Regions from separate parts of the Paenibacillus sp. B-A-8 genome, predicted to be linked through region 2. Evidence: riboswitches for the same ligand, from Rfam matches in the RefSeq annotation. Region 2 holds a riboswitch; the other holds the start of a gene.

Region 1 (16,566 bases), 460 kb from region 2:
GAAACAAAAGCACAAGCCATTGGTTTGTGCTATTTGCCGTAGCTTAAGTGTAGGTCTTATTTTATGATCAATGGTGCTGAGTTTAACTAGTGTGTAACTTATGGGTCATAAGGAGGAAAAAATGACTGAATTACTAGCTCCAGCAGGAAATATGGAAGCTTTAAAAGCTGCAATATCTAATGGTTGTGATGCAGTATACTTAGGAATGCAAAAATTTGGTGCACGTGCATACTCATCTAATTTTGATTTAGAATCGTTAAAAGAGGCTGTTGCGTATGCGCACCTGAGGAATGTTAAAATCTATGTTGCAATGAATACCATCGTTTTTGAAAACGAAGTTGAAGAGATGAAAGAGCAGATACACGAATTAAATGAAATCGGTGTTGATGGCATTATCGTTCAGGACCTGACTGCTTTCGATTATATCGTTAAAAACTTTCTTGATATGGAAGCACATTGTTCAACTCAAATGGGAATAGACGATTTAGACGGAACTTTATTATTTAAAGAACTTGGTGCTAAAAGAGTTGTTCTGTCCCGTGAGGTTGAGATTGAAAAAGTAAAAGAGATCAAAAAAATAGCTGAAATACCTTTAGAAATTTTCGTTCACGGTGCTTTATGTGTATCTTATTCGGGAAACTGTCTAATGTCAGGATTAATCGGCTATCGATGCGCAAATCGCGGAAGATGTGTTGGTTCGTGCCGTAAGGAGTATGAACTAATGGACAAGACATCAGATACATCTTTAGGGAAAAACCATATTCTATCTACTAAGGACTTAAACACAATCGATTATATCAATGATTTAAAAGAAATCGATTCTTTAAAAATAGAAGGTCGAATGAAAGTGCCTACGTATGTTGCTAATGTTGTATCCAAATATCGCATGGCCTTAGATAATAAAATAACCGAAGAAGATAAAGAAAATTTGAAAAAAACATTCAATCGAACATTTACTAAAGGATATTTATTTCGCGAAGATAAGAGGAATATTACAAACATCTTAAGACCTAATAACTTTGGTTATGAAATTGGAACAATTAGCAAGATTGTTAAAGACATGTATGAAATAACACTTACACGTTCTTTAAATCAAAACGATACCATCCGAATAAGTCACAACAATGAAGATGTTAATTTAACTGTTGTAAAACTGTACGATAAAGATGGCGAATTAATCAACAAAGCAGATGATGTCTGCTATATCAAAATCAAAGAAAAGGTGTCTAAGGGAGATTTAGTATATAAAACGAAGGATTATTTCTATAGCAAAGAATTAGAATCATCACTGGAAAAAGAATTTAAGCGGTTTAACCTCGATATTAGAGTATATGCATGTCCAGATTCAAAGCTTTTCATAGATGCGGAGGGCTTAGGCTTTAATTATTCATATGAAAGCGAGGAAATACTAGGCGAAGCCATTAATAATCCAACAACAAAAGACCAGGTAATAAAGCAATTTTCAAGATTAAATGATACTATATTCGAACTTAATCATGTGGATTTTGAGGAATGCAATGCATTTATACCAGCTAAACTGTTAAATGCAGCAAGAAGAGATATTGTACTGGGCTTATATGACTTAAAGCTTAACAGCCAAAAGAAAAGAACCAAGGCTTTGAAAGCAAAAGAAAAAATAAGCTTTGCCTCTGAAAAACCATACCTTACGGCCTCTGTAACGACTAGGGAGCAGTACGATGCTTGCGTGAGCTGTGGAATTAAGGAAATCTATTTTAAAAACGTTGTTAGAAGAAATCAGAATGATTATAAGGAAAAAGAAGGGCAGCTGCTGATCGGAGGATATGGTGGAATTTATCACTACAGAGAAACTAATCCGTTTGTTACGGACTATTCTCTAAATGTTGTTAATGCTACTAGTTGCTATGAATTATATAAATTAGGTGCAAAACGAGTCACTTTATCTTATGAATTGAATAAGAGCCAAATTGAAGATTTAATGAATGCCTATTATGAAGAAAATGACGGCTATCCTGCACTGGAAATGATTGTATATGGTAAGGTTCCTTTGATGTTTACAAAATATTGTCCGATGAGAAAAATGAATCAATGCAGAGTGTGCAAAACGAAGAGCTATGAGTTAAAAGATGAGTACGGAATATTCCCTATCCTTTCCCATGAGGATTGTACAACGACTCTCCTTAATGGGAAGACGCTTAATCTTTTAGATGAGCTACAAAACATCAAAGGAATCGAGGCGCTCAGATTAAACTTCACAGTTGAATCAAAAGAGCAGGTTATGAAAGTCATTAATATGGCGTCAGGTAAATTAAATGGCTCAATGAATAATGCAATCTTTAATCAGGAAACAGAAACAAGAGGACATTTTAATAAAGAGATTTTGTAGGTAGTCAAAGGGATGGTTCTGGCGATATCATGGCGGGAGCGAATCCAACAGCGTCAGCGGTCAGATTATGTTGTACATAAATGCCGGGACGGCAGACTCTGCGATTGGGTATTCCACGTATAAAGTTTTGCATGTTGGTTAATCGTGGAAATTATTTTTGTATTGCTGTCCAGTATATCACTGTCTTCCTTGCTAATCGTTCAGCTTAACATAAAAGAATAAGAAAGAGCCGCCCAGTACTGGGCGGCTCTAAAACTTGCCGCTTCAACCATCGCAGTGGAACGTGTCAGAAGTAAGGAAAAGTCTTTTTGAGAGACCGACCCTTTTCAGCAGAAATCCCTCTATCGTTGAATCTACATTGGTTTCTACATTGGTTAGTTGTAGAAATCTTAGGATCGAAGTAGACGATAGACTAGGTCCAAAATATCGAACTTCCAAGTTAAGAAGCTTAGGTACATTATCGATAGATCATTTCTAAATCTCCATTCTCCAGTACAAGTCTTTCAAAACTTCATTCGCCCTTCTCATAACTCTTTTTATATCCTCAAAATATTGAAACCACATAGACCACTTAACTTGCCGTCTTATTGACAAAATCAATCTCATTTCTGATCCCTTTATGGGCGTCATTCCACAGGCCCTTTGTCAGGCGAATGCGCAGCAGGCATGTGTTAGGGTCTTCGTCGTTATTGGCTTCGTTATACCAATCGGCGAATATTGTGCGCAGCTTTGTCATCATCTCAGCGTTTTTCTCGTCACATACCCAGCCCAGGTTTTCACCGATACCATCGGCCGTAAAGTTTTCGACGATGATACAAACGGCGACTTCGGGGTTTTGGGCGATCTGCTGCATCTTGCCTGAGGTTGCGTAGGTGACGGTGTAGAACGCGCCGTCCTCATAATAGGCGTCCACAATGCGGGCGGCGGGACGGCTTTTGCCATCGGTCCCTGGTTCCAGCGCAATAGTGGACAGAGAGATCAGGCCATCCTTGTTACCCACTTGTTCTTCCAGGAGCTTCATGGCTTCGTCGTACTTGCTCATTATATTACCTCCTAAAGTATCATAAGGTATACAATGTTAAGCTTATCATTGTCAAATCTTAGTGCATGTGAGGAATAATACGATAAATATTAAATCGTTATCATAATCCTCTGTTCGACTTAGGTATGGTTTAACTGAAAAGAGCAAGAAATAAAAAAACACTAAGAATCAACTTAGTGTTTTTCGTTATACAAAGGAAAGCCTCAATTGTCCTCAAGGATCCAGTTGCTTAGCTCATTGTCAAAGGTTCGAGGTTCTTCAAACATCGGGTTGTGACCACTATGCTCAAAGATCACTTTTTTGACGTGCTTATAGGTTTCATTAACAGAATTCCAAAGTGAAACAGGCGCTACCAAATAATCATACCTGCCTAAACCGATAAATACTGGTTTGTTGAAGTTAGCGAGTGATTGTATAAGATTCAATTCTCCGAATGCTTCTCCCCACAGATAATCGATAATTGGCATATTCGTATATACATCTTCCCACATGTAAGCTGCGTCAAATGTATAGTCATAAAAGCTTTGGGCTCCCATCCGAATACACATGTGAGCGAATCGCCGTTCAGGATCTTTCTGAATGTCACTTTCTAACAAAGAAATATCCTTCTCGAACTGTCTTTTTCTCTCCGGACTTGCTGTCTCATTAAAAAATGCAAAACTATGATGCTGTCTTTCCTCGCTATTTGTAGGTGCTGAATTCAATAAGGCAACTTTTTGGACATGGTAAGGATATTTTTTAGCATATTCCAAAGCCATGAAAGCATGTCCTGAATGCCCTAATAAGATGAAATTTGTTAAGTTAAGATCTTGCCTTGCCGTCTCTATATCACCTAGTACTTTCTCCAATCTATAATCTTCCGGTTGTAGAGTTCGGGGCGGCTTCACAAATCCTAAATGTATCATATAAATCTTCTGAGAATAGTTGAGGATAATAAACACTGCTGCCTATCACCAAAATAGGTTTCCCAGTTCCTTTTACATAATAATTCAGTTCAAATCCATCGCTATTTAAAGTTTGGTACTTATTCATTTTCATAATCATCCTTTTTTCATTTTTATTTTACGCATCACTCCTTCCCTTCACGGATTCCATTACATTCTCCATAGAACGCTCTAACATTCCGATCACCTCAAATTTTGTGGCTTGCAATAAATATTATGGTAGCATACTTTTTATTATTGATCATTTCGTCATATCAAGGACGATTCGACCATTGATTTTGCCTTCTAACATCAGATCGTAGATCTCATTAATATCTTCTAATTTACGTGTCTCAATAATGGTTTTGATTTTTCCTTCTGCAGCGAATTGCAATGTTTCTTGCAAATCTTTGCGAGTGCCGACAATCGAACCGACTACCTTTGTACCGTTTAATACCGTATCAAAGATCGGAACATCCATGGATTCAGGGGGCAGCCCAACCATGACGCAGGTACCGCCGCGACGAATGGCCCGGTAGGCTTGGTCGAATGCTTTTTTTGCAACCGCCGTACAAACGACACCATGCACTCCGCCGATTTCTTTTTGAATCCAGACTGCCGCATCTTCTTTTAATGCGTTTACGGTTTTGTCTGCGCCAAGCTGTTTGGCAAGCTCCATCTTTTCATCTGAAGTGTCGATGGCCACTACATTCATTCCCATTACTTTTGCATATTGTACACCTAGATGACCCAATCCTCCGACGCCGAAAATGGCTACCCATTCACCTGGCTTTACACCTGATACTTTCAAAGCTTTATAGGTCGTAACGCCAGCGCAAAATAAAGGTGCCGCTTCGATGAAACTTAGATTATCAGGAACCTTCACTACATAATCGGCAGCTGCTACACAATATTCTGCATATCCGCCATTTACGGAATATCCGGAATTTTGCTGATCCAGACAAAGGGTCTCTCTTCCTGTGAGACAATATTCGCAATGACCGCAAGCAGAATACAGCCACGGAATTCCTACTCGGTCCCCTACCTTTAAGTGTGTAACTCCTTCACCTATTTCTTCAATAATCCCAACGCCTTCATGTCCGGGAATAAGAGGGAGTTTCGGTTTGACAGGCCAATCGCCATGAGCAGCATGCAAATCAGTATGACACACTCCGCACGCCTGAATGTGGACAAGAATTTCTTTGTGTCCGGGTTTTGGTTTAGGTACGTCTTGTAGTTCTAACTTTTCTTTAAATTGTTTTACTACAGCGGCTTTCATTAGCATACTCCTTTAGCTTTTTGTTTTTCAAAAAGTAGTATGTTCATGAGGCTTACTTTAAATTCTTGAGACTTTTATCACAGATTAACACTCACATCAGAAGTAATATGTTAGAATATCAGAACAGCTTTACTGCGTTACCGCTTTATCAACTTCATAATTCACGAGCTATGATGGCTAAGGATTACACTTTAGCTGGAGCAGCTTCTGGAGAGACTGCGGAATTTCCGCGGCGCCGAAGGGTTCACAATCTCAGGCAAAAGGACAGAAGAGTACGAATATATATTTGTCATGCTGATCGACATCAGTAGGCAAATATTATTTGATATTCTTACGATCTGGGAGATTGGATGACATCCAATCTCTCTTTTTTTATTCCAATTTATTGTACTCACAAGGGGGAACTAGGTATGGCACAACCAGAATTAAAGAGAGAGCTGGCTAATCGGCATGTTCAACTTATTGCTATTGGCGGCACCATCGGTACAGGATTATTCTTGGGATCAGGCAAGGCGATAGAGAAGGCAGGCCCATCCATTATGATCACGTATTTAATCGTGGGTATTGCTGTGTTTTTTGTGATGAGAGCACTGGGAGAGCTCCTATTATCTAAAGCGGGCTATCAATCGTTTACGGATATTGCTGAAGACTACCTTGGATCACGGGTCGCATTCATTACCGGTTGGACCTATTGGTTTTGCTGGATCATGACGGCTATGGCTGATGTCATCGCTGTTGGCGTATATGTACAATATTGGTTTGATATCCCGCAGTGGGTTCCTGCCATCGCCTGTCTAGTCGTGTTATTAGGACTTAATCTATTAACTGTAAAGAGCTTTGGGGAACTCGAATTTTGGTTTGCTTTAATTAAGGTAATTACGATTCTCGCCTTGATTGGTCTTGGGGTCATTTTACTGATCATAGGGTTTAAGACGGATGCAGGATCGGTTACGATACGGAATCTATGGGAGCATGGGGGCTTTTTTCCGAACGGCATATCAGGCTTCTTATTCTCTTTTCAAATGGTTGTATTTGCTTATGTCGGTGTGGAGTTGGTGGGTGTGTCAGCAGCGGAAACAGCGGATCCGGAGAAAAATATCCCGTCTGCAATTAATAAAATTCCTTTACGGATTCTATTTTTCTATGTCGGCGCGCTTTTCGTCCTGCTATGCATTAACCCTTGGACGGAGCTTAGTCCGGCAGAAAGTCCTTTTGTAAAAACCTTTACTTTAGTAGGGATTCCAATTGCCGCAGGAATTATTAATTTTGTTGTACTAACCTCAGCGGCTTCCGCTTGTAATAGTGGGATGTTTTCAACAAGCCGAATTCTCTATAATTTGAGTAGAAATAACCAGGCGTCACCTCATTTGGGCAAACTGAATAAAAACCATGTACCAGGTAACTCGTTATTCATTTCTACAATTGTTATATCTGTAGGGGCTCTTTTAAGTAAACTTATTCCGGAGCAGGCTTTTGGAATCGTGACAACGATTAGCGCCATTTGTTTTATATGGGTGTGGGGCATTGTGCTCATCTGCCATATTAAGTACAAAAAAACCCGGCCAGACTTACAGGCGAAATCCAAATTCAAAGCACCGTTCACACCGGCTATTAATTATATTGTCTTAACCTTGTTCGCTGGAATACTGATCATTATGCTGTTCGCTGGAGAGACACGCCCGGCTTTATTGTGTACTCCGATCTGGTTTGTTTTATTATTTATCCTGTATTCGATTAGAGGTAAGAAGGGGAAAAGTAATTAAGCTAGTGTGAGGCAGACATTAAGTAGCGGCTACTAGGGATGCGGGGCTGAAACCAAAGCTAGTGAGCTGAAAATAGCTATGAGGATAATTCAAAAGGACAGCGGGCAGCTGTCCTTTTGACGTTCCACTTTATGAGTCTATTCTTCGCTAGCTAGGTTTGCTTTCTTTTCAATCGTGATCTTGCTCTTCATAGGCATAAATAATGTTATAACAAATGCGGCAATGGATAATATCATCATGAAGTAATAGGCGTCACTCGCCCCTAGAATGGATGCTAGGGATTTAAGGATTTCAGGAGTAGTAGAGGGATTGCTCTGCATCACTGTGGCCGCATGACTTGTTGCCTGCACGGTATAAATTGTAATTACGACAGCAGTACCAATGGCGCCAGCAATTTGACGAACGGTATTGTTCACTGCTGTACCATGCGTACCTAGTTGTTTGGGCAACGCATTTAGTCCGGCTGTATTGAGTGGCATAGTGATGAAGCTTAATCCAATTCGAAGACCAATGGTACGAATCATTAGATACATATAGGTTGTCGATTGAGACAAATCGGTTACCGCCCACATAGATGGAATAATAAAGAGTAAACCAATAATGAATAGCGGCTTGGCACCAAAACGGTCGTATAATTTTCCGGTGACGGGCGACATGAACGCATTTACAAGTGCCCCCGGCAGCAAGAGCAATCCTGCATCAAACGCTGTGAAACCACGGCCATTCTGCAGATAAATAGGCAATAAAATCATATCTGCGTACATCATCATCGTGATCAATACGTTAATAAGAGACGTCATCGTAAAGACTTTATTTTTGAAGACAGACAGGTTTAGCAGTGGATCATCAGACTTGATTTGTCTTATACAGAATACAGCCGTTACAGCGATCCCAATCCCTAAGGTCAGAATCACTATTGCATCGTCCCAGCCTTTACTGCCTGCACTACTGAAGCCGTATAAGATCAGGCCGAATCCGACGGTTGATAAAAGAACACTTACCACATCAAGCTTCGACTTAGAGGTCTCAGATACATTCACTAAATACTTGAATGCCAACGCTATAACAAGGATAACAAGTGGGATGAGGCCGATAAATAACCAGCGCCAAGAATGGTATTCGACAACAAATCCCGCAAGAGTCGGCCCTATAGCAGGAGCAAATATCATTGCCAGTCCGAGCAGTCCCATAGCACTGCCACGTTTCTCAACGGGGAAGATGGCGAGCACAACACTCATCATGAGCGGCATTATTATGCCAGCACCCGCAGCTTGGATCATTCGTCCGATTAAGAGTAGACTAAAGCTCGGCGCCGCTGCACAAATAATCGAACCGATTAATAAAAATGACATGGCACTTATAAATAATTGACGTGTTGTAAAACGTTTCATTAAATAGGCTGTAATCGGAATCAATATCCCGTTGATTAGCATAAAGCCCGTGGAAATCCATTGTACGGTTGTTGCCGTAACATCAAAGACATCCATCAGACTACTTAAGGCGACATTTAAAAGTGTCTGATTGAGTGTGGATAAGAAACAACCAAAAATTAAAATGGTTAGTAAGATCCCTTTATTAATTTTCTTAATGTCTTCTTGCATGGTGTAGTCCTCTCTTCATTGCTTTTTCGACATAGTGTCAATAAAATGAATCATATCAGGATTTAAATAGTATTCCTATTTGCAATTTTATTGAAAATGTCGACTAATCGACAGATTGGGTAAATTAGTCTATGAAGTGCCACATAAACGATAATAGAGGGATGAAATGTCTGAACATAAAAGAATTGACCCACGAGCCATTCGCTCAAAAAAGATGCTGAAGAATGCTGTTTTTTCATTGTTGGCCGACAATGTGGAGATTTCTCAATTAACTGTCCAAAAAATCGCCAACCGTGCTGAACTGAATCGTGCTACGTTTTATTTGCATTATGAGGATATTAACGATTTATTGCGCCAGATTGTACATGAAATCTTTGATGACCTGTCCATGAAGGTTGAACCGCTATTACAAATGAAGAGCAACAACGAACAGGAGCAGCTGGTCACATTTTTAAATTATTTTTATGAATACCGGAAAGTTTTTGCTGTATTGATGGAGCACAAAGGCTTCAAAAACCACTTGACCAACCTGTTAAAGAATACTGTCGAAAAACGTAGAAACGCCAGAAACATAGACCCCAATAAAGAAGTAGTCTCTGTTGATATAATTGCAGCATCACTACTTGGGATTATTATGTGGTGGATTAAGGATGGCAGCCAATATAGTGCGGAATACATAGCGGGGCAGATTACCTTGATGTATAAAAGAAGGTATTTATAAGCGCTAGACTACGCTGCAGGAGGATTTGGGGAACCGATAGCTATTCTAAGTCAGAATGAAGTGAGTGAAACAATAAAAAGCGGTAGTCTAGGACGTTAATTCTCGTCCAAAGGCTGTCCGCTTTTTTCAAAAAATCATATTATTTAAACTCAGCCTTAATCAGTGCTATCTCACTATTCGTGCCAATGCGTAATGGCGGTCCCCAAGTCCCTGCACCAGATGTAACGATGACGTGAGGACTGTTCGAATTCTTCTGATAGTGGCCATAATCTACTGTAAACATAGCGTTGGTGATTAGGTTTCCAGGGAATACTTGTCCTTGATGCGTATGTCCGCTAATGATTAGATCGACGTCATCTCCGTATTGAATCATATTCGTTGGTTGATGGTCCATTACGATAACGGGCATATTTGTATCAATCTTACTCATCACTTCGGAAGTAATTGCTCTTGGGTTTCCTTGATTGCCAATCGGTGATGAATCCCTCCTACCAACAACAACGAATTGATTATCTATAACAACATGCTCATCATTTAGAAGTTTAATATTACTCTTATCTATAAAGTTCACAATCTCATCGTATGATCGTCCTGCATCATGGTTGCCTAAGCAAGCATAAACTCCATAGGTGGACTGAATGGTACTTAATAACTCCATACCTTTGGAAGGATTAGAGAGCGCGTAGTAGTTACCATTAAAGATATCCCCTGTCATTAACACAATATCCGGCTGTAATCCATTAATACGATCAACAACGTCTTCAATAAATTTCACATCATTTATGTAGCCCAAATGTAAGTCGCTGATCAGAACAATATTTAAATGATCTAATGAGGTGTTTTTATGAATTTGGATCGGATAAGTGACTTCTTTTAACTGATTCGCATTATAAATCCCATAAGACACTAACCCTATGACTAGAACTAACACTACTGATCTTGTATGAAAAATAACACGCGCTGGTGTAGGAGAGGGGATGTTTTTAACCCACTTACTAACCAGTAAGATTATATCTGAAAGGATCAATAGTAAGAGCAAATAGAAATAGATCCCCATCCAATAGTCCCCGAATTGACCCAAAAAGTTAACGATGCTTAAATCGGTCGTCATAGCTGAAGAGGACAATAGTAAATTAATTATGATTGTTAACGCACATAAGCTGTAGATGACTCCATATAGAATCCCGTTTACATTTGGAAATATATGTTGCAGCCATTTAAAAATCTTTCTCGCGATATAATAGTTAGTTGCCGCGTACAAAGCGAATATACACAGAAATGCAAATATCATATGATGTACCACCCTTTTTCTTTAGATTTCTGAGAGTAAACAATTATTATCAATAAGAATGAATAAATAGTCATGTACTCAGTAAGAGTAACATATTTTTTCATGTTGGAAGAGGAGAGAGTTGATTTTGAATAAGAAGAATCGAAACGGTTTGAATATATTTTAAAGCGCTTACTTATATGAAATTTATATAAAAATGTAAGCTATAGCATTTTACGACAATATTCACCTTACTTTTACATGGTGGGTATGATATATTCTGGGCGAATATGGATAACACAAACAGAAAGGAAGTATGCGTATGAAAGCGCTGGTGTGGACATCCAATCATAAGCTGGAACTATGCGAATGGGAAGAGCCACAGATCACAGCCCCGGATGAAGTTAAGATCCGGATTGAGATGACAGGTATTTGTGGAACAGATCTAGCAGTCGTAACCGGTAAAGAGGAAGGAGTATCAGGGGTCATTCGCGGTCATGAGGCTGTAGGGACTGTAGTCGAAATCGGCAGTAACGTTGACCGTGTTAAGGTGGGCGACCGTGTAGTTATCGATCCGAATCAAAGCTGCAATGAATGTTATTTTTGTTTGAAGGAACAGCCGCACCTATGTACGGGTCAGGATGGAAATGGAATGCCTATTGCTGGATTGAATCGAAACGGGACATTCACTTTTTTTTATGCTACTGCACAAACGTTTGCACACCTCCTTCCTGATCATATGAGCTGGGAGACGGCAGTCTTGATCGAGCCACTTGCCTGTGTGCTGCACAATTTCAAAGAGGCTAACGTCTCAGCAGACGATAAGGTGCTCATTCTTGGATCGGGTCCGATGGGACTGTTAAGTCAAATTGTGAGTAAATCCAAATCTGCGCTCACGGTGGCGACAGAAATTAATCCCTATCGGTTGGCTTTTGCCAGAGAGATTTCAGATTTCGCTCTGACACCTTCCCAATTAAATCAAGCTACTGTGGATGAAATCTGCGAGGGACATAAGTTTGATCTGATTATCGACACAGTGGGGACACAGCTCGAAATGGCAGAGAAGTGGATTGAGCGCGGGGGGCGCATCGTTCCTTTTGGTATTAATGCAAAGTACCGGTATACCTTTTCTCCTACCAAATTCGTACAGCTTGCAATCAAAATTATTGCAGCAGGCGAATACCGCTACATGTTCGAGGAGGCTTTGCGGTTTGCCGCTGAAACACCTGAACTGGAGAAGCTGGTAACTAGAAAAGTTAGGCTCAGTCAGCATGAAGCAGCGATAGACGAGTTGATCGGCTATGAGTTGAACTCTTTGAAGGTGGTTAGGAGTGAAACCGTAAAGACGGTTTTTGTTCCCTAAACGAAATCCTACAATCAATGAGAGGTGGCACTGATAATGAGCAACGACAGCAAATTTAGGCTAGTTCAGGACTACTTGTCTACACACAAGGATAAAGACGTGGAGCCCATTTGGATCCCTGCAGTGTGGAATGAGTGCCAGTATGAGCGTGTTCTCTTTGAAAAAGACGGTGAAATCTGTGTACATCCGTATGATTTTTTGACGGAGCATTTGAAGTATGTGGACAAGCTTTCGTGGAGGTATTTGCTTAAGGAACGCACAAATCTGGACGACAGCGCGATCTATTCCTCGCTTATTCGCTATTCGACGGCTTGGGATTACAACCATGATGGAACAATCGAATCTGGTACTTTTTTAAGATTCCTTATTCTTCTACCGCTGCTAAAAAAAATGGGCATTAATATTCTATACATGCTTCCTGTGAACCAGTACAGCAAGTTAAATCTGAAGGGGGATATCGGATCACCTTACGCGGTGCAGTCGTTATTTCACTTGGACCAGAACCTGCATGATAGCTTGTTGGATGGTATGGAAGAGTTCACGATCCACGATGAGCTTAGCGCTTTGGTAGAAGCTTGTCATTTGCTTGATATTAAGACGGTTGTTGATTTCATTCCCCGTGTAACGGCGAAAAACAGCGCGTTCATTAATGAACATCCTGAATGGGTGTATTGGATCAAGATGGATGAATTAGAAGGCTTTGCGCCGCCACCGATCCCTGAGCTTGGGTTTTTTGAGGAGTGTACGCCTGATAAATTGGAGATGGTCTATCAAAGCCAGGAGACCGCAGCATTTCTGCGGAAGTTCTCACTGCCGCCCAATGAACTTCATCCAATCCTTTGGCAGCAATTAAAAGAGAGGGCTGATAGAACTGGGGAGGAGATATTAACTTTGGTGGAGCGAGAGATGGGGATAACGACTGCTCCAGCGCATTCGGATTGGATAAATGATGTGCAGCCGATTTGGACAGACATTACGTTTTTACGCTTATACAAGGACTTTTCTCCACAAGTGAGACATCTTATAAGTCCGGATCAGGCGCCATATGTCCTTTTTGATACGATTAAATGCAATGACTATCCTGGAGAGGAGCCGAATTTGGAGCTCTGGGATGTTCTGGAGGAGGCCGTACGGTTTAATCTCAAAAAATATGGAATTGACGGCTTTCGCATCGACATCGGACATGTGCTTCCAACACCGTTGCTGACTCGAATTTTTAATACGATTAAACAGCTGAATCCGAATGCAATCTTGATCAGCGAAGATTTGTTCAATCGTAACCACAAGAAGGCAGCGAGCACCGGTTACAACATTATGCTAGGCAGCGGATGGAACGTTATGACGCAGATTACTAAGGAGAATCTCGTTTCATTCTTAGAGGAGCTGCCGGAGTTGAACATTCATGTGTTTGCCTGTGCAGAGACGGCGGATACTCCCCGGATCACGAGCCGTGGCGGTATAGACGTTGCTCGAATGATCGCGGTGTTTAATCAATTTCTTCCGAACGCCATTCCGTATGTGACGACGGGCTATGAAATGAATGAAGAGCAGCCCCTCAACTGCGGCCTTGGAGACAACACGAACGGAGAAGAGATTTCTCGTGCTTTTTTTAACGTCATGCAGATTAATTGGACCAATCCTGCACCGATGCTGCCGCTGCTGACGGAGCTAAGTGAATTCAAGAAAGACTGGCGCCAGCTAGTTCAGCCAGAGAATTTTTTCGTGGCTCAGTCCCCGGAGGGTACTGTTCTGTACGGATATATGCACGGGGATCGGACGCTGTTATGCTGCTTTAACTTGAGTGCTGATACTTCCTGCCAAGTCGATTTAAAGGCTGCCGTACCTGGTCGATACCCAATGTCCGTGACACTGGATAGTTCCTTAACGGACAGCAGCGTAGGTCAGGTGTTCGAAAGCTTACTGCTTGCGCCTAATCAGGCACTAGTGCTAGTAAACAATCATAGACAAGTTAGTTAAGGGAGAGAGGTTGCAATGGAAAAGAAAAACAAGGAAATCGTGTTATGGCATGAGTTTGATGGTCCGGGAGATACCTCGATTGAGGTGTTAGAGGGAATTTGCAAGCTGTATACGGAGCGCTTTGACGTACAAGTTACACCTCAAGTGATGAATATTACAGAGCTGACTACGCGCCTGAACCGAATTAAGGATACCCACCAAGGTCCGCACCTGGCGATGGTTCCCGCCGACATGTCCTCTTATGTCGAAAATGGCCTCTACTCCGAGGTGCCTGGCGGGCTGCTCGATGATGTGTTGACTGAAGGGACCCTTTCAACGATGCAAATGGATGGCGTTCAGTATGGTATTCCGGTATTGAGGGGCAATCATCTGGTCCTATACTACAACCCGGAAATTTTCACTAGTGCGCCGACGACATGGGATGTGTTCGAACAGGAAGCTGAGAGGTTATCCGCACAAGGTATCGTGCCGATTGGCGCAGATTTACAACAGGGCTATTGGTTTATTCCGTTCCTTACGGCTTTTGGTGGTTGGCCTGTACAGAATGGAAAGCCGAATATCATCACCGCTGAAATGAAGCAGGCACTACAATTTATCCGCGACAAGATGGATCAAGGTGTACTTGTAAGTCTTGATGGTTCTACAGGACTGCTAGAGCAGTTCATTGATGGTAAGATCGGCGCCATTATTTGTGGCGAGTGGATTTATAATCATCTGGATAAGCATATGAATCATAGACTTGCGGTTTGCCAGCTTCCGGTTATCGAGGGGAGGCAATCGCTATCCATGACTTCTTCCATCGGCCTGATCTATCCCAATCATTCGTTAACATCAGAGGAGCGGGAAGATATTTTATCATTCACGCGTTTTATGCTGAGTGATGAATGCCAAACTATGTGGACGCTGGATGTGCAGCGGATTCCGGCACAGGAAGGAACACTTAAACGGTTAACTGATATTGCGGCACCTAACAAAAAAATGATTTTATCATTATTGGATCAAGCAAGGCCGATGCCGACTTTCCCCTTCATGATCCACGTATGGGAGGCACTGAATGCAGGTCTTATCGAGTTGCCCTTGAGTAATCCTGAACAAGCGCTTAAAAAAATAGAGCAAAGTCTCCAAGTATCTTGGGGCGCATTTAAAAGCTAATAAGAGACGGGGAGAAAACAAATGAAAACAACGATATTCAGCCAAATTTCGATTGACGGAAAGCTCACGATGGGAGCCGGTAATTCGAGTAAAGAGCTTTTTTCTTTGTTTTCCAATGAGGATATGGAATTCATCCATCTATTTCGGGGGAACGTGCAGGGCATTATGGTTGGAAAAAATACGATCCTGACAGACAATCCGTTTCTTACTAATCGATATGAGGAGAACAAAAATCCAATTCGTATCATTCCGACAACTACCTTGGATATTCCGCTAGACTGCAATGTTCTCTCGGATCAGGGGAAGACGATTATTGTCACAACCGAGAAAGGACGGGATGAAGAAAAAATCAAGCAGATTCGGGAAAGAGGCAAGGAATGCCTCATTTGCGGCGAGGATAAAGTCGATTTCGTTGAGCTTGAACGTCAGCTTGAGAAAAATTATGGGATTACTAGCCTGATGGTCGAGGGCGGCGGATTTTTGAACTGGCATATTTTCAATCAGGATATCGTTGATGAAATTATTCTGATGCAGCTACCGATCATTATAGGCGGCTCCACGAACATTACTTTAGTGGATGGAGACGGGTACCAGCAATTGAGCTTTGCAAAAAAGTTCAAAGTTGTAGAAATTCAGCCAAAAGATAATTACACGCTCATGCGCTACAAAAAAGTAGTATGACCTCTCACAAGGTCATAGACTGCAAAAGGCTATGGATTCTGGAAAAATTAAGAATATGGGGGTTGTAAACAATACATGTCAGACAAAGAGAATTTCTACAAAAGTGTGTATAAAATAGCTGTGCCCGTCACACTTCAGAGCTTACTGATGGCATTGCTCAATTTGACGGATCAATTGATGGTCGGTCAGCTTGGAGATGTGGCGATTGCCTCGGTGGGGATGTCCACCAAAATATACGGAATTATCGCGGTTGTCTTAGCCGGTTTATCGACAGGTGTATCTATTTTTGCTGCCCAATTTTGGGGGAACAAAGATTCCAAAAGTGTCTCCCAGGTGCTGGGTCTCGGTCTGATCGTCGGCTTCGCGTTCTCGTTCCTGTTCTCTGCGGCTGTATTCATCGATTCGCCGTTCTTTCTGAGTATGTTCACT
Region 2 (16,566 bases):
GCTCGTGCGCTGTCAGTGCTGCGCTTTTTCTTAGATCATGAAGGGTTGAATCCCGACAATTTTCAATACGCGGGTTATGCTGATACCCAGCCCACAGCGGAAAACATATCAGCAGCAGGTAAGCAAAAGAACCGCCGTGTAGAGATCATTGTGCTGCGGCAGCTTCAAGAAGGTGAGTAAGTTTAGAACTACTCAATTATTGATAATTAAGCGTTAAAAATTGCAGCATAATAACAATTCAGAAACTGCTTAAAAACACTACCATAATAGAACTGCCACACTAATTACGGAAAACCTCCCTAATTATTTACTTATTATCTTATTCAGGCGCGTAATTAGGGAATTCCTCCCCGATTATTACTCTTTTTCGTCGGAAATAGTGGTTTTACCGAGATTTTCAAGGAGGAATTCCCTAAAAATCATATTTCCGTGCTAAAAACGTCTAAAATCAGGGAGGTTTTCCCTCATTTCATATCAGTAAATTTGATTCCAAGAAAAGTCCCACAATTTTCAACAGAATCGACGATCTAACGCAAAGTTATCCGATGCTCCCATAAGAAACACCAAACAGCAAGTCCCCAAATCACAGAAACTTGCTGCTACAAAAATCACACGCGATGAAATTAATATACAGTGAAAAACGCTAATTACTCTCCCACCAATGCTCGGTATCCGGCTGCATCAAGCAGACCTTTTACAGCATCAGCATACTCTCCGTCTACTTCAATTTCAAAGATCCAACCTTCGCCATACGGCTTATCATTGATTAGCTCTGGACTTGCTTCTAATCCGTCATTAATCTTGGTAACCGTCCCAGAGACGGGTGAATACAATTCCGATACAGTCTTAACGGATTCGATACTACCTACGCTGTCACCGGCTGAAATGGCCGAGCCAACTTCTGGAAATTCCACAAATACGATATCGCCTAACAAATGCTGAGCATGATCCGTAATCCCAACACGTACTACGCGTCCTTCCACTTGCTGTGCCCACTCATGCTCTTCGCTGTAAAGAAGGTTATCTAAAACTTCACTCATTTCAAGCCGCCTCATTTCCAAATTGGAATTCTAAATTTAGTTATAGCCTAAGTGATCCCAGAGCATAATGTCAATATTACTAACAGTAAAATAAATTTGTCGTTTTTTTGACTTTTTCTTGTTGACAGCGCCCTCCTATACCCGTTTAATGGAGACATACAAGAAGAAACGACGTTGTCGTCTTTTTATAGACGATAACCGTTTCTCGAAGAAATATAAGGATAATGTATAATGTGAAACATATACTTTCTTATATTTGAAACAAATACAGTTGCGGATGATGGCATAGGGAGAGACTGTCTCACTTGAAGACGGCGCCGAAGGAGTAAACCCTAACAGGGTGAATCTCTCAGGCAAAAGGACCTTTGTCGGACGTATCTCTGGAGAGCATCAGACGCAGGGCGAAGGTGCGTCAGGTCACCAACGGGGAAACTTGCAGGTTAGTTACGCAGGGTAACTCTCAGGTACAAAGGACAGAGCAGAAAGCGATTAGTGCATTTATGCATGATTGCTTCTGCCTGTCCTTTTTTCGTATGTAATCAGATCAAGGGGAGTGACGACATGGATGCTTTGAAAAGAACGCCTTTTTATGATCTCTATTCCGCTTATGCGGAGTCCAGATGCATTGATTTTGGCGGCTGGGAGCTGCCAGTACAATTTACAGGTATCGTGAAGGAGCATGAAGCCGTTCGCCAGCAGGCTGGACTGTTCGATGTATCGCATATGGGTGAATTCATGGTGATCGGGAGCGGTGCAGAAGCCTTTTTGCAAAAGATGACGACTAACGATATCAGCCGCCTCACCGATGGTGCGGCACAATATACGCTGCTCTGTTATCCAAACGGCGGAGTTGTAGACGATTTACTCGTGTATCGACTAAGCGAGGGTCGTTATATGCTCGTCGTTAATGCCTCCAACATCGATAAGGACTTTCAGTGGCTACAGGAGCATCTGACCTCTGAATTCGGTGAAGTCACACTCACTAATGTCTCCGACGAGACGCTTTTACTTGCCTTGCAAGGTCCGCTGGCAGAGACTATACTCGCGAAAGTTACTGATGCTCCTATCTCAGCCCTCAAGCCTTTCCACTTCATCGAACACGCTACCGTCTGCGGTGTAGAAGTATTGATCTCCCGTACAGGTTATACCGGTGAAGATGGCTTCGAAATCTACGCTTCGCTGGATGGTGCAGGAGCATTATGGAACGGGCTTCTTGCTGCGGGTGCTCCTCATGGATTAACACCTGCTGGCCTGGGCGCACGGGATACCCTGCGTTTTGAAGCGAAATTGCCGCTGTACGGTCAAGAACTGTCAGCTGATATCACGCCGCTTGAAGCAGGATTGCAGTTCTTCGTGAAACTAGACAAAGCAGACTTCATCGGTCGTGATGCGTTAGTGCAGCAAAAAGAAGCCGGTCTTCCCCGCCGCCTTGTCGGCCTGGAAATGATTGATCGAGGTATTCCGCGCTCCCATTACCCCGTCTATGCAGACGGCGTTAAAATCGGAGAGGTCACAACCGGAACACAATCGCCAACGTTGAAGCGTAACTTGGGATTGGCTCTGCTTGATACAGCTTATAGTGAAATAGGCACAGAGGTTTACGTAGAGATCCGCGGCAAACAGCTTAAGGCTGTCGTGATTAAGGCCCCTTTTTACAAGTATAAACGTCTTTAGCGTCCATATAAGGACGGTGAGCTTTTAAGCGAGAAATAGAAGGATAAAGTATAGCCTGAAAATTGTACTTTCTTATATTTTAAAAAAAGCCAAGGAGTGAAACCTTAATGAAGCACCGTTATCTGCCCATGACTGCACAGGACCGCGAAGAGATGATGGAAGCCGTCGGGATTCAGTCCATAGATGAGCTGTTCTCCGATATTCCTGAAGCCGTCCGTTATCAAGGCACTATGCCGATGTCTGAACCACTCGATGAATACGCCCTGCTTCGTCACATGAAAGGTCTGGCTGACCAAAATGCCGACTTTGATTCTCACGCCAGCTTCCTCGGCGCCGGATTATATGACCATCACATCCCTGTGGTGATCAACCATGTCGTTTCCCGTTCTGAATTCTACACTGCCTACACTCCTTATCAACCGGAGATCAGCCAAGGTGAGCTGCAAGCGATCTTCGAATTCCAATCCTATATTTGTGAACTAACCGGTATGAAAGTAGCTAATGCCAGTATGTATGATGGCGCAACCGCATTATCCGAAGCAGCAGTCCTCGCAGCTGGTGCTACCAAACGCAAAAAAATAATCGTCTCCCGCACCGTTCATCCTGAAGCACGTCAAGTGCTACGCACATCAGCTAATGCCTGGGGTCTTGAAGTGGTGGAGATTGACTATAAAGACGGAGTTACCGATCAGGCGATGCTTGCTGAAGCCATTGATGGAGATACCGCAGCAGTACTGATGCAATCGCCTAACTTCTTTGGCTGCATCGAAGACCTAAGCTCCGTTGAGCCGCTAATCCATGCGGTTAAAGGATTGTTCGTCGTCAGTGCAAATCCGATTGCTCTTGGCGTACTTGAAACACCGGGTAAGCTTGGAGCCGACATCGTAGTCGGTGATGCTCAGCCACTCGGTATTCCAGCCTCCCTCGGTGGTCCAACTTGTGGATTCTTCGCCGTAGCGGAACATTTGATGCGCCGTATGCCGGGCCGTATCGTCGGTCAAACCGTTGACCGTAACGGTAAACGCGGCTTCGTTCTGACACTTCAAGCTCGCGAACAGCATATTCGCCGTGAAAAAGCGACATCGAACATTTGCTCCAATCAGGCGCTGCTAGCTCTTTGCGCATCCGTCTATTTGTCCGTTATGGGCAAAGAAGGTATGCGTGAAGTTGGTGAGTTGAACATTCGCAAAAGCCATTACGCCGCTAATAAACTTAGCGGACTAACAGGTACTGAGCTTACCTTCTCCTCCCCATTCTTTAACGAGTTTGTCGTGAAGCTTCCTGAAGGAAGCAGCGTGAGCGCAATTAATTCCAAGCTGCTGAAGGAAGGTTATCTCGGCGGTTATGATCTGGGCCGTGATTATCCTGAACTTTCTGGACAAATGCTGATAGCCGTTACGGAAAAAAGAAGCAAAAACGAAATCGATCAATTCGCTAGCGCACTGGAGGGCTGTTTATGAAACCGGAGCAAAGTCTAATTTTTGAATTAAGTCGTCCCGGCCGTTCGGCCTATTCCTTGCCACTTTGCGATGTGCCGCAGGAAGAGAGTATTGAAACGCTCATTCCGCAAAACCTGCTACGTAGTGAACCCGTCGTACTCCCAGAAGTATCGGAAGTGGATGTCATTCGCCACTACACTTCGCTTTCACGCCGTAACTTCGGTGTAGACAATGGCTTCTATCCGCTAGGTTCGTGTACGATGAAATACAACCCGAAGATTAACGAAGATGTTGCACGCATCGTAGGCCTAGCTAAAATCCACCCGTATCAACCGGAAGAAAGTATTCAGGGCGCACTGGAATTAATGTATACCCTGCAAAATGACTTGTCCGCATTAACCGGCATGGATGCTGTATCTTTACAGCCAGCCGCAGGTGCGCATGGTGAATGGACCGGTCTCATGATGATCCGCGCCTACCATGAAAGTCGCGGCGAGACCCGCACGAAGGTTATTGTGCCGGATTCCTCGCATGGCACCAATCCTGCTAGTGCTTCAGCAGCAGGACTTGAAACGATTACGATCCCTTCCACGGATAAAGGGATGGTTGATCTTGAAGCACTGAAAGCAGCGGTCGGCAGCGACACAGCCGCACTGATGCTGACTAACCCAAGCACACTCGGCTTGTTCGAGACCCAAATCGTCGAGATCGCTGAGATCGTGCATGAAGCAGGCGGCTTACTCTATTACGATGGAGCCAACTCCAATGCTATTATGGGCATCACCCGTCCAGGTGACATGGGCTTTGACGTTGTGCATTTGAATTTGCATAAGACAATGAGTACCCCGCATGGCGGCGGCGGCCCTGGAGCCGGACCTGTAGGTGTAAAATCCATTCTGATTCCGTTCCTACCACAACCAACTGTGGTGAAAAACGAAGATAGCAGCTTCTCGCTCGACTTCGGCGGACCTGAATCCATTGGACGCGTGAAAGCTTTTTACGGAAACTTTGGTATTCTCGTTCGTGCCTACGCCTATATCCGTACCTATGGTCCAGACGGACTGCGTGAGGTATCGGAAAATGCTGTGTTGAATGCGAACTATATGATGCATCGCCTGGCGCCATATTTTGAAATCCCATATCCGGGTGTATGTAAGCATGAATTCGTAATGTCCGGCAAAAATCTCAAGCAATATGGCGTTCGCACCTTGGATGTTGCCAAACGATTACTCGACTTCGGCTACCACCCGCCAACCGTGTACTTCCCATTGACGGTAGAGGAATGCATGATGATCGAACCGACGGAAACCGAAAGCAAAGAAACGCTCGATGGCTTCATCGATACGATGATCCAGATCGTGAAAGAAGCGCAGGAGACACCGGAAATCGTAATCAACGCACCGCATACCACAGAGATCAGCCGATTGGATGAGACACAGGCAGCTCGTAAACCGGTATTAAATTGTTCTTGCGGTTAAGTTCTCTATATTAACAAGTAACAATAAACAAGGCTGAAGCCTGGTGTTTAACACCTGGCTTCAGCCTTGTTTATCTTTTATCAGATAGCATTCTTGTCCTAATAGTAAGGAACAACGGCGTGGATCAGATTTACCTGAAGTGCCTTTAGGACCCAGCAGATGCTATTCGTCCATTTACTGGCTTATTGAGTTACTATCGGACTCCTGAGTCCGATGCATCATTGGAGCAACAAAAAGAGCCATGATTCACACTTCGTTCCGAGAAGAGTTCATAAACAGGAACATCCCAACAGCATTATCATAGCCGTTGGGACACCCTATTCCTCTAATCGATATTACGCACCATGCGTCGGAGTTTCAGCTTTCACCACGCCTTTGCGCTCCTTAGCAGATTTACGGAAGTAGAACAGTTCGTAAATCGCTGGAACTACAACCAGCGTAAGCAGTGTTGCCGCAGTTAAACCGCCGATGACTACAATCGCCAAGCTTTGTGAGACGATGCTGCCCATCTCGGCATGGCCGAACAGCAGCGGAGTCATGGCGCAAATGGTGGCGATAGCTGTCATCAGAATCGGACGCATCCGTGTTCCGGCCGCTTCCAAAATCGCTTCGCGAATACTCATATGCGCTTCATTCTGCTTAATACGGTCGATAAGCACAATCGCATTCGTGACGACGATACCAATCAACATTAACGCTCCGAATAAAGCGGTAAAGTCAGGCGTTACACCAGATACAATCAGTCCAACAATCGCACCAATCGCAGCTAGCGGCAAGGAGAACATGATTGCCAGCGGAGCACGAAGGGTTTTGAAGGTGAGGACCATGATCAGATACACCAACCCGATGGAGATCAGCGCTGTCATACCAAGGTCAGCGAAATCCTCTGACTGATCAACCGAGGCTCCGCCTGCAAACAGAGTCACACCCTTTGGAAGGGTAAGACTATCGGTTTCCTTTTTAATACTCGCCCCGATTTCAGACACTTTCTTCGGATCAACTTCCGCTGTTATTCTCGCATATGGCTTTCCATCTTTATGGAACAATAAGGCTGGTTCATTCCGAACCTCATAGGTTGCGAGTTGGGACAGTGGCTTTGGACCTTCAGCAGTCATAAGCGTCATTGCCTTTAAATCCTGCTCCGACTTCGGCTCAGCCATAGGATCCAACACTACTCCTGCAGGAGTACCGTCCAGCTCGATCTGCCCCATAGGGATCGGATTCAGCATAGCCGACAATTGCATGGTAATTTCTTGTGCATTTGTCTGAGCCGGATCTACCTTAAATGAAAATACTGGTTTGGTATCCTCCATATTGCTGCTGACCTTCTGAATACCCTCCACAGTTTTCAACTTATTCGTAACTTCAGCTGCAACAGCAGTAATATCTGTAAGATTATCACCCACGATATCAATATACTCGCTGGTAGAGCTTGAACCCATCATACTCATCTCGTTGGCAACGAGTGTTGCTCCAGCGTAGGAATCCTTCACATCACGAACATAATTGATGAACGCCTCAGCATCCGCACCTTTTTTCATAACAACGGTATAATCCACCAAGGTTTCCGAGCTGACAGTTCCCCACTGGGCCGCATCCGCACTGTTCCCTGACTGCATGATCACCGTTTCCGCTTGTGGCTGTTTCATCAAATCTTGCTCTAACTGTTTTCCTTTTTCCAAGATCTCTTTAACAGGGACATCCTTAGGATAATTTAATTGAACAGAGACATAGCTGGCATCTGAAGCATCAAGCGCACCTTTTGGCATAGTTACATAAGCTGCGATTGAGCCAATCAGAAGAAGAAGACCTAGTGATAAAGTGATCCATTTCCGGCGCAGATTCCAATCTAGGAATCGGGTGAACCATTTAGATGGCTCGTGCTCTTTCATTGAAGTTCTTCTCAGCAGCCATGAGCCTAACAGCGGAACCACCGTCAAAGCTACAACGAGTGAGGTTAGCAATGAATACGTGACCGTTAAGGCAAACGGCAGTAGAAAAGCCTGCAAACTACCACGCAGAAGACCCATCGGCAGAAATACCGCTACCGTTGCAATCGTCGATGAAGTAATCGCTCTAGCCACTTCCCCGGTTGCGCTTATAATCATTTCACGGGAGAAGGGTTCTTTTTGCAGCCTACGGTAAATGTTCTCGATCACTACGATACTATCATCCACCAAGCGACCGACCGCAACAGCTACACCTCCGAGTGTAATGATATTCAGACTTATGCCGGATATATCAAGCAGATATAGGGTAACTGCTAAAGAAAGCGGGATAGAAACCGCCGTAATCAGTGTTGCCCGCAGGTTGCGCAAGAACAACAGAATCACGATCGTAGCGAACAACGCGCCGAGTAATACTTCACGCATCATACTGTTCACTGAAGTAACCACCATATCTGATGTGCTGAATACCACCGCTGCTTCCGCGTTTGGAATGGTTTTGTTAATATGAGCTATGGTATCCTGAATATGATCTCCAACACTCACTGCATTCGCATTTGCTTCTTTGGTCACTATGGCGAAAAGAACATCTTTCCCATTCGAGCGGCTAACGCTTTCTTGATCTTGCTTTAATTCAACGGCAGCGATATCCTGTAGCTTAACGCCCGCAGAAACAGGGAGTTTTTTTAACGTATCGATACTATCTATCGTCGAAACCACGTTAACGTTACCTGTCTGGCCACCAATCGTCTGCTCCCCAAGAGATGCTGAGACATTACGTCCTTGAAGTAACCCTAGGACTTGAGGTGTTGTAATTCCCTTCTCAGCCATTAATTTTGGATCTAGCTTCACTCGCACTTGCGGAGTAACTTTACCATATAAGGCGACGTTAGCTACACCTTCTGCTTTTTGCATTTCCGGTATGATCGTTTCTTCCGCAAGCTTAAGGTTTTCTTTGGTCAGACCTTCGTCAAACGAAAGAGTAACCTGTGACACTGGAATCATGGAAGTATTCAATTGAAGTACAAAAGGCGCCATTACCCCTTCAGGGAACTGCAACGAATCTACAACCTTTTGGACCTCCCCAGCAGCATCCTTCATATTTGTTTTTGAATCATAAAAAATATTCACCTGTGCGTATCCGTCTCCGGAAGTGGACAGTATTTCTTTCTTCCCCTTAACAAAAGCGGCCCCAGCCTCAATCGGCTTCGTAACCTTCGTCTCCATCGCATGGGCATCCTGACCCGGCCCAAGCACCGTAACAGTCACTTGAGGATTATCTGCCTCCGGCATAAATTCCATCGGTAGCGAAGTATAGCTCATCCCTCCCACTACAAGAGCCATGACCACTAAAAGCCCCACCGCAGCCTTGTTACCGAACGACCATTTGGTTAACCATTTCATTTTCGTTTCCCCTTCCACCCCATATATTTCTGGTACTCCTCTTATGACTGCCTCATTATGTATTATTTTCCATCCCGAGATTTAGTTTAGACATTTTTGGCCGAAGTCAAAACAGCCCTACGGCTGGTTTTATACTCCGTCTTAAGGCGGGGACCTTCTCCTTCCGAAGTACAGGACGTTAGAGTTGCAAAAAAAAAAGGGTGCCCCATGAGCCATGTAAATGGCTTCGGGACACCCTTTTGCTATGATTTTTATTTTTCTCCCGCGCTTACTGGATCACGGAACATATATTTTAAGAGCGGCGGTGTTACAAGTGTAGTTACAATGACAACAATAATTACGGAAGTAAAATACTGCTGCTGTAACAAGCCGCTTTGCAGACCTGTTGCCGCGATGATCAACGCAACCTCACCCCGCGAAATCATCCCTGAACCAATAATAAGCGACGAATGGTTATTAAAGCCTGTAAGACGCGCACCCAGACCGCCACCAAACAACTTGGTCAGAATGGCGACAACAGCCAGCAAGAGCACGAACCCGATTTGACTGCCAACCCCTTCAAAGGAAACATTAAGTCCGATACTTACAAAAAAGACCGGAACAAAAATCGAGTACGCTATAGGCTCAAGCTTGGTTTCCACCGTATGTTTAAAAGAGGTTTGAGATATAGCAATCCCAGCCGCAAAAGCACCGATGATGCCTGCCATCCCCATAATTTCAGCAAAATACGCGAACGCAAAGCAAATCATTAGCGCCGCTGCGATAACAGCCTCCGTCACCTTTAGCGGAGCCATCCATTTCATAACCCGAGGCACAACGAACCAACCCACAACAAGCGCTACAGCGAAGAACAATACTTTTTTCGTAATCAAAAGACCAATGGACACTGATTCTCCTGTGCCGAAAAAGCTCATTAATACAGCGAGCAAAATAACAACCAGAATATCATCGACTACAGCGGCTCCCAGAATGGTAGAACCTTCACGTGTATTCAACTTATTCATATCCTTCAGTACCTGAACCGATATGCTGACCGATGTTGCACTAAGAATGACGCCCATAAACATAGCATTATGATAAGCAAAACCAAACATTTCTCCAATGGCGAATCCACCTAGAAAAGGTAAAATAATACCTCCGACGGCTACTGCGAAAGCTGATTTCCAGTTTTTGCGCAGTTGATCCAGATCCGTCTCAAGCCCAGCGATAAACATTAATAATAGAACACCGATCTCCGAAAAATAATGAATAAACTCTCCATTCTGAATCCATCCCAGTACGGCAGGGCCCAGTATAATACCGACAATTAACTTACCCAGTACCGACGGTTGTCCCAGTCGCACAGATAAATCACCAGCTAGCTTGGTGAATAGTATAATCAGCATAAGATATAGCACAAACTCCATGTTTCATCCACTCCCTTGTTGTATATAAGAACTGCCAACCAGGGACATCCCAAGCCAAAAAAAGACAAAGAGGAGCCCTTGTTGACAGGCTCCTCCAAAAAACAAAAAATTATTCAATTTAACATTATTAAATATATTATAACCGTAATATAAAAGACTGTAAACAAGATACGCCGATAATATACAATATGCAAATTTTAGTTAATAAAGAATCAGCTCACTATTTTAGATAGAACACTTCGTTTAAGGGCTGCATCGGCACCTCATCATTGAAATCAAATGAGCCTTCAACCATCTTTGAAGTAATGGCATTCCATCGGTTGCAGGCGTCACTTTTAGCAATGTAATCGAAAGCCGCTTCAGTATCCTCACATTCAAAGCAATAAAAAAACTGATTGCCATTCTGAAAGATAGAATAGTTAGAAATACCAGCCTTACTGTGCTCCTCCAAAACTTCTGGCCAAGGATTTAAATGCATGGCTACATACTCTTCCAGACATTCTTCCTTCACCCGCCATGTCCAAGCCAATTTATTGCTGCTCATCTGTTCATCCTCCTAGAAATGCCCTCTATTGTACATAATAAGAATCAAATACATTTGATACCTATTATTGTACCTGAAGGAAACAGGTCAGGCTATGAATATCTAACATTCCATTTCAAAATACCTAAGCGTTGATTCCTGCTTGGCTTGGACGGAGAATGGCAGAACCAATTGCCAGCAGCACAGCGGCCATAAGTCCTAAGATGGCAAAAGGTAACCATAACTCATTCCAGCCCCCACCGGTTGCAGCGATATCAACGGCTTGGATGGCCCATTTTTGCGGAACAAAATTAGCAGCCTTTTGCATATAGTCCGGCATAATGGATAAGGGCCAGAAGCAGCCTCCAAGCATACAAGTGGGTGTGATAATAAGGGAATTCAGCATACCTGCATTATTAGGATTACGAATTAACCCCGCCACTGTACTCGCGATTCCCATGGACACCAGCATAAATGCCGCAAGAACAAGGAAATATAGATAGATTGGAACTTCATAATCATAGTGCAGCACCCAGCGACCTAAAGCCAGCACTACGACGATCTGAATCATCCCGACCATGAAGCTGCCCAGAAAATTACCAATCGCAATTTCGTAAGAACGAACCGGAGCACTGAACATCCGCATCATGGTTCGTCCTTTTCGATCATCCATAATCAACGATACAGAACTCGTGACTAGGCTCATGAGGAACATTAGTGTTAAACCTGTAACAACTCCTAGTCCCTCCCGAGGATACAAATTATAATCGGTTCGGATGCTACCTATACTATGCTGTTCCGCTCTTTGCATAACAGTAGTGAACTGTGCGTCAACATCACTAGATCCTTCATTTGCTGCTCCAATATTCGCGGCGGTACTCCGCATCTCATCAGCGATCGCACTTGCTTTTAATTTGATCATAACAGAAGTTTCATTCGTCTTAAGCTCATATACACTAATTTGTGGTTCTTCCCCGGCAAGTAGAGCTGAAGTGAACCCTGCTGGAATCAGAATCCCCGCTTCTCCATTCTGATCTACAACACCTTCTCTTAAAGCAATCTCGTCATTCTTTTCTACAAATTTATATTCACCGGAATTTTTTAGTTCAGTGAGCAAGTGCTTACCTGCAGCCCCGTTATCCATATTGGAATACAATACAACCGCTGGGTTCTCCCCCATCGTTCCAGTAACGGAGACAATACCTGCAAGTACAATACAAGGAAGCAGAATATATATAAGCACACCCTTCCTAGTACCAATGGTTCGTTTCACCATGTTCCAGCCAATCGTTAAGATTTTATCCATGATAACCCACCTTCCGGTACGAGATTGCTGCTGCACTGAACAACACTAGACAGATCAGCGATAAAACTCCCAAATTCGGCATGATTTGTGATACATCAGCATGTAACATCATTTTCAAAATCGCCTGCATTGCCCAATGGTTAATTGTAAAAGCCCCTGCAGAGTTCACCCACGATTCTGGAAGTGGAGCCATCCCTCCACTAATGAAGGTCATACTTACTGTAAGCAGTGTAACGATATTTCTTGCGCTTGCTCCAGTCTTACTGAACATAGAAATAACGATAGATAATGTCATCGAAGCCACAATCATCAGTAGGCAAAATAGGAGTAACAAGCCCGGCCGATTTCCCCAATTTACACCGAAGAGCACATTCGTTAGAATAATAATCGCTGCGCACTGCACTATACTTACGACACCTACACCAAGCATTTTACCAATGAATAGCTCAGATCCTTTAACGGGCATTGAATTTATCCGGAAGAGGGTATGATTTTCTTTTTCATTAAAAAGAGAAGTACAAACCGTCAAGCCGCTATATAGCAGGAACATCAGCATCATAGATACTGCATAGAACTGTGAAGAAGTATATGAATACCCTCCCTCGCTCAATTCTCCAAGTTTTACGGAAGGCTGATTACTGGTGGAATTAGGTGCCATAACGTTTAATGCTGCCGGACCCAGTGTCAAAGCTACAGACTGTTTATAATTAAGAGTCTTTAAAAAGTTATCGAATACCGTTCCTGCCACTCTATTGTCTGTACTTTTTTTGCCAAGTATAAACTCCAGCTGTGCGGCTTCACCATTCTGAACCTTACTATCAAAGCCTGGAGGGACAACAACCGCATAGCCATATTTTCCTGTTCGTAGACCGCTTTCTGCTGCCTCTCGACTATTTACTATAATCGGGGTAATAATATCCTTAAGTGATGTTGATTTCAAAAAGCTGTCCATCATCGTTGAGCTCTCATAGCCTTCGCCAGAAAGATTAACAACAGCCACTCGCACAATATCGATATTAGAGGAGCCTCCTTTATCACCAACGACACCGGAGAGCGAAGCACCTAAGAGAAAGATCAATAACAGGGGCAGTAAAAACATATTTAATATCATAGAGCGTGAGCTAAATAATCTTCGCAGCTCATAGATCATAATCGTCCAAGTATTCATCAAAATAATCCCCCCTTTTTAGTCTCGTAAGGTACGTCCGGTCAAGCTTAGAAACAAAGTCTCCAGATCAGGTTCTTCAATATTTAGCGAGCCGATAATCCCCTTATGTTTGGCAAAAATAAAAAGGATATCCTGCAGTTCCCCTTGTGAAGAGGGCAAGTACAGCTCGACTACTTCTTCCTTTGCTTCTACGCGTCTAATTCTAGGGTGAAGCGCCAGCTCTTGGATAAGCTCCGGTGTGATATTAGCAGCTTTAATGACGATTTTTTCTTCCTTGGCAACGCGTTCCCGCAGTTCCTTCTCTGTACCACAAGCAATGATATGTCCTTTATCCATGATGGCTACCCGATCACAAATGGCTGCAACCTCCTCCATATAGTGACTGGTATAAATAATAGTTGAGCCGAGCCGATTCAGCTCCTTGACCGATTCAAGGATATGATTGCGAGATTGTGGATCGATCCCCACCGTAGGTTCATCCATAATAATCAACTTTGGACGATGCATGATGGCGCAGGCAATATTCAGACGTCTTTTCATTCCCCCGGAGAATGTTGAGGGCTTCTCTTTAGCACGATCGCTAAGACCTGTGAAAGCAAGAGCCTCTTCAACCCGTTCCTTCAAAAGCTTGCCGCGCAAGCCATATAATCTTCCGAAAAAGGTAACATTATCCGCCGCTGACATCGTGTCGTATACGGCCAACTCCTGTGGAACCAAACCAATTCTTTTCTTCACCTCAAGTGATTTCGAAGACACAGGTAGACTGTCGATGACAATGTCTCCTCCGTCAATTTTAAGTAAGCCACAGATCATACTGATCGTTGTACTTTTACCCGCTCCGTTCGGGCCAAGCAAGCCAAAGATTTCCCCTTCTTCTATCGTCATATTCACATGGTCCACTGTTAATTTACCTTCATATCGTTTCACCACATCGGTTAATACGGCGATTGCCATTCGATCATCTCTCCTGTCATTTGCGCTTCTATATTTCCAATTTTATACTACATTTCATTCTACAGGAGGTACGAAAGGTCATCTTTTGAAGGTGACTAAAGTCATCTCCTGAAGTAGTAGGCTAATATGCTAAGATTAGAAGAAACCCTGTAAAGGATGTCTTAGGCGTGACTAGAGAGCTGAATCTATTGCGTTACTTACTCATTATAATTCCAGCTTGTATTAGCATTTACATCTATCCATATGCCGATTATGGAATCTTCACACTGCATATTCTGATGCTTCTATTCCTTGTGGTCATGGTACCAAAGCTGCCCCAATCCCTTCATCCCTTGATAAGCATCATTGAAGTACTATTCACCGCCTGGTTATGCTACCAATACGGCAGTATAATGATTTTTCCAGCGATCTCGGCCTTACTTTATTATTCTAGACTTAAGCCCCAAGCCGTGCCGCTCGTGTTTACGGTTGTGCATCTGATTACCCTGAACATAGCGCTTCGGGATTCTCCACAGCTCATCATTACGTTCATCAACATTACTTTTCTGCTCATCGCCTATCTCAACGAATTATTACAGCGGGCTGGTCGGGGCCGTGAGAATACTCTCCATCTATACGATGAGCTCCGGAAAAAGCATTTCGAGCTGGATGAAGCCCGCAACCGACTGCTGGAGTTTAACACCCAAATAGAAGATGCAGCCCAGTCCAAAGAACGGGTCCGCATCTCACGCCAGCTCCATGACGATATCGGTCACCGCCTGATTCGTATTAAAATGATGATGGAAGCCGCGCTGCACACCTTACCCACCTCGCCTGAGAGCGGAATGCAAATGATGGAGCTCATTCGAGATCAGCTGTCAGCTAGCATGGACGATATGCGCTCCGCAGTGAAGCGTATCAACTATACGCCACAACTAGAGGGTGCTTACGCGTTAGATCGTCTGCTTGAGGAGACAGGACGCGATACGGGAATCGAGACCTCATACCAAGTACTTGGGATACCTTATCCGCTATATCCTAGTATCCAGGTGATCTTGTATAAGAACGCCCGTGAGGCCATAACCAATGCTCTGCGTCATGGAAAAGCAACAGCAATCTGGATTACGGTCGACTTCAGTCATACTGGAATTACGATGGAAGTTAGCAACAATGGAACACTTTCCGAAGAGAATAAGCTAACTACATTGCCGGGAAGTGGTGGTGTCGGAATGAAAGGAATGTTAGAACGAACGCATTTGATCGGCGGAACCTTGGAACTGCGGCAGGAGTCTCAATTCACAGTTGTTACACGATTGCCCATTTATAAGCAGGGAGAGATTGTATAGGGAAGATAGTACCCATGGTTATATAGAAAACTAAATTCGATCAAGGAGACTTGCTAATGATTAAAGTGATGATTGTAGATGACGACCCTTTTATTCGCCAAAGTCTAAAGCTACTACTAGAATTGGACTCGGAGCTTAAAGTGGTCGGAGCTGCGAGTGATGGAAACGAGGCCTTGAGCTTACTCCAGACTGGAGATGTAGCTGATGTGGTTCTGATGGATATACGGATGCCGGGCTGTGATGGTGTTGAAGGAACAGAGAAAATTAAGCAGGCTTTTCCTCAGGTTTCGATACTGATGCTAACTACTTTCGATGACGATGAGTATATCATTGAAGCGCTACGTAACGGAGCCAGTGGATACTTGCTCAAAAACATACCGCCAGACCGTATCATACAAGGCATCAAAACGGTCAATGAAGGTAATATGCTAATTCATCCCGATATCGCGCGCAAACTGGCAACCTTCCTACAGCCTGCATCCCGTCCTGAATCTCCACAGGCACAGCCGCTGGAGTCCTTCGGACTGACTAAAATGGAATTGGCTGTCGTCGCCTCTATCGCTGAGGGGCATACCAACAAAGAAATCGCCGGACATCTGTTCCTAAGCGAGGGTACGGTCAAAAATTACATAACGGATATTCTAAGCAAATTACAGCTGCGAGATCGAACGCAAATTGCGATTTTCTATTTAAGAGGTGGGCGGGGGTGAAGTAGGCGGTTTGTTCAAGTTGATTTTAAAATCTTCTATTTTTGTTTTCTTTCAAGAAAACAAAGCTTCCTGTTTCACAGAGCTGACTAATAAAGCTTCATTTTCAGTCTTGGTCAATTCTTCTTTTGACAATTGTCCTGATATTAAAGTTAGTTGATGCATACCTCCACAATCGCCATACTACAAAAAAAGC

Evidence for each region. A riboswitch is a leader RNA that binds a small molecule or an ion and turns the genes downstream of it on or off. The one in region 2 is predicted to bind glycine.
Region 1: another riboswitch for glycine. It lies ahead of ACN6MV_RS30835 (amino acid permease); the one in region 2 lies ahead of gcvT (glycine cleavage system aminomethyltransferase GcvT).

The regions. Positions count from the first base shown of each region.
Region 1 covers NZ_CP183882.1:6,828,665-6,845,230, reverse strand. Annotated here, with positions in the region: gene ACN6MV_RS30855 (DUF3656 domain-containing U32 family peptidase) at 122-2,365, shown strand; gene ACN6MV_RS30850 (pyridoxamine 5'-phosphate oxidase family protein) at 2,937-3,407, opposite strand; partial or broken gene ACN6MV_RS30845 (alpha/beta fold hydrolase) at 3,611-4,439, opposite strand; gene adhP (alcohol dehydrogenase AdhP) at 4,593-5,609, opposite strand; glycine riboswitch at 5,807-5,887, shown strand; gene ACN6MV_RS30835 (amino acid permease) at 6,020-7,372, shown strand; gene ACN6MV_RS30830 (DHA2 family efflux MFS transporter permease subunit) at 7,510-8,973, opposite strand; gene ACN6MV_RS30825 (TetR/AcrR family transcriptional regulator) at 9,140-9,694, shown strand; gene ACN6MV_RS30820 (metallophosphoesterase) at 9,834-10,985, opposite strand; gene ACN6MV_RS30815 (zinc-dependent alcohol dehydrogenase) at 11,287-12,327, shown strand; gene ACN6MV_RS30810 (alpha-amylase) at 12,364-14,304, shown strand; gene ACN6MV_RS30805 (sugar ABC transporter substrate-binding protein) at 14,320-15,456, shown strand; gene ACN6MV_RS30800 (dihydrofolate reductase family protein) at 15,478-16,137, shown strand; gene ACN6MV_RS30795 (MATE family efflux transporter) at 16,213-16,566, shown strand, end outside.
Region 2 covers NZ_CP183882.1:6,367,572-6,384,137, forward strand. Annotated here, with positions in the region: gene ACN6MV_RS28840 (flagellar motor protein MotB) at 1-180, shown strand, start outside; gene gcvH (glycine cleavage system protein GcvH) at 648-1,040, opposite strand; glycine riboswitch at 1,318-1,415, shown strand; gene gcvT (glycine cleavage system aminomethyltransferase GcvT) at 1,602-2,714, shown strand; gene gcvPA (aminomethyl-transferring glycine dehydrogenase subunit GcvPA) at 2,822-4,174, shown strand; gene gcvPB (aminomethyl-transferring glycine dehydrogenase subunit GcvPB) at 4,171-5,631, shown strand; gene ACN6MV_RS28865 (efflux RND transporter permease subunit) at 5,967-8,981, opposite strand; gene ACN6MV_RS28870 (cation:proton antiporter) at 9,233-10,387, opposite strand; gene ACN6MV_RS28875 (L-rhamnose mutarotase) at 10,608-10,931, opposite strand; gene ACN6MV_RS28880 (ABC transporter permease) at 11,056-12,216, opposite strand; gene ACN6MV_RS28885 (ABC transporter permease) at 12,209-13,384, opposite strand; gene ACN6MV_RS28890 (ABC transporter ATP-binding protein) at 13,403-14,338, opposite strand; gene ACN6MV_RS28895 (sensor histidine kinase) at 14,506-15,663, shown strand; gene ACN6MV_RS28900 (response regulator) at 15,720-16,373, shown strand.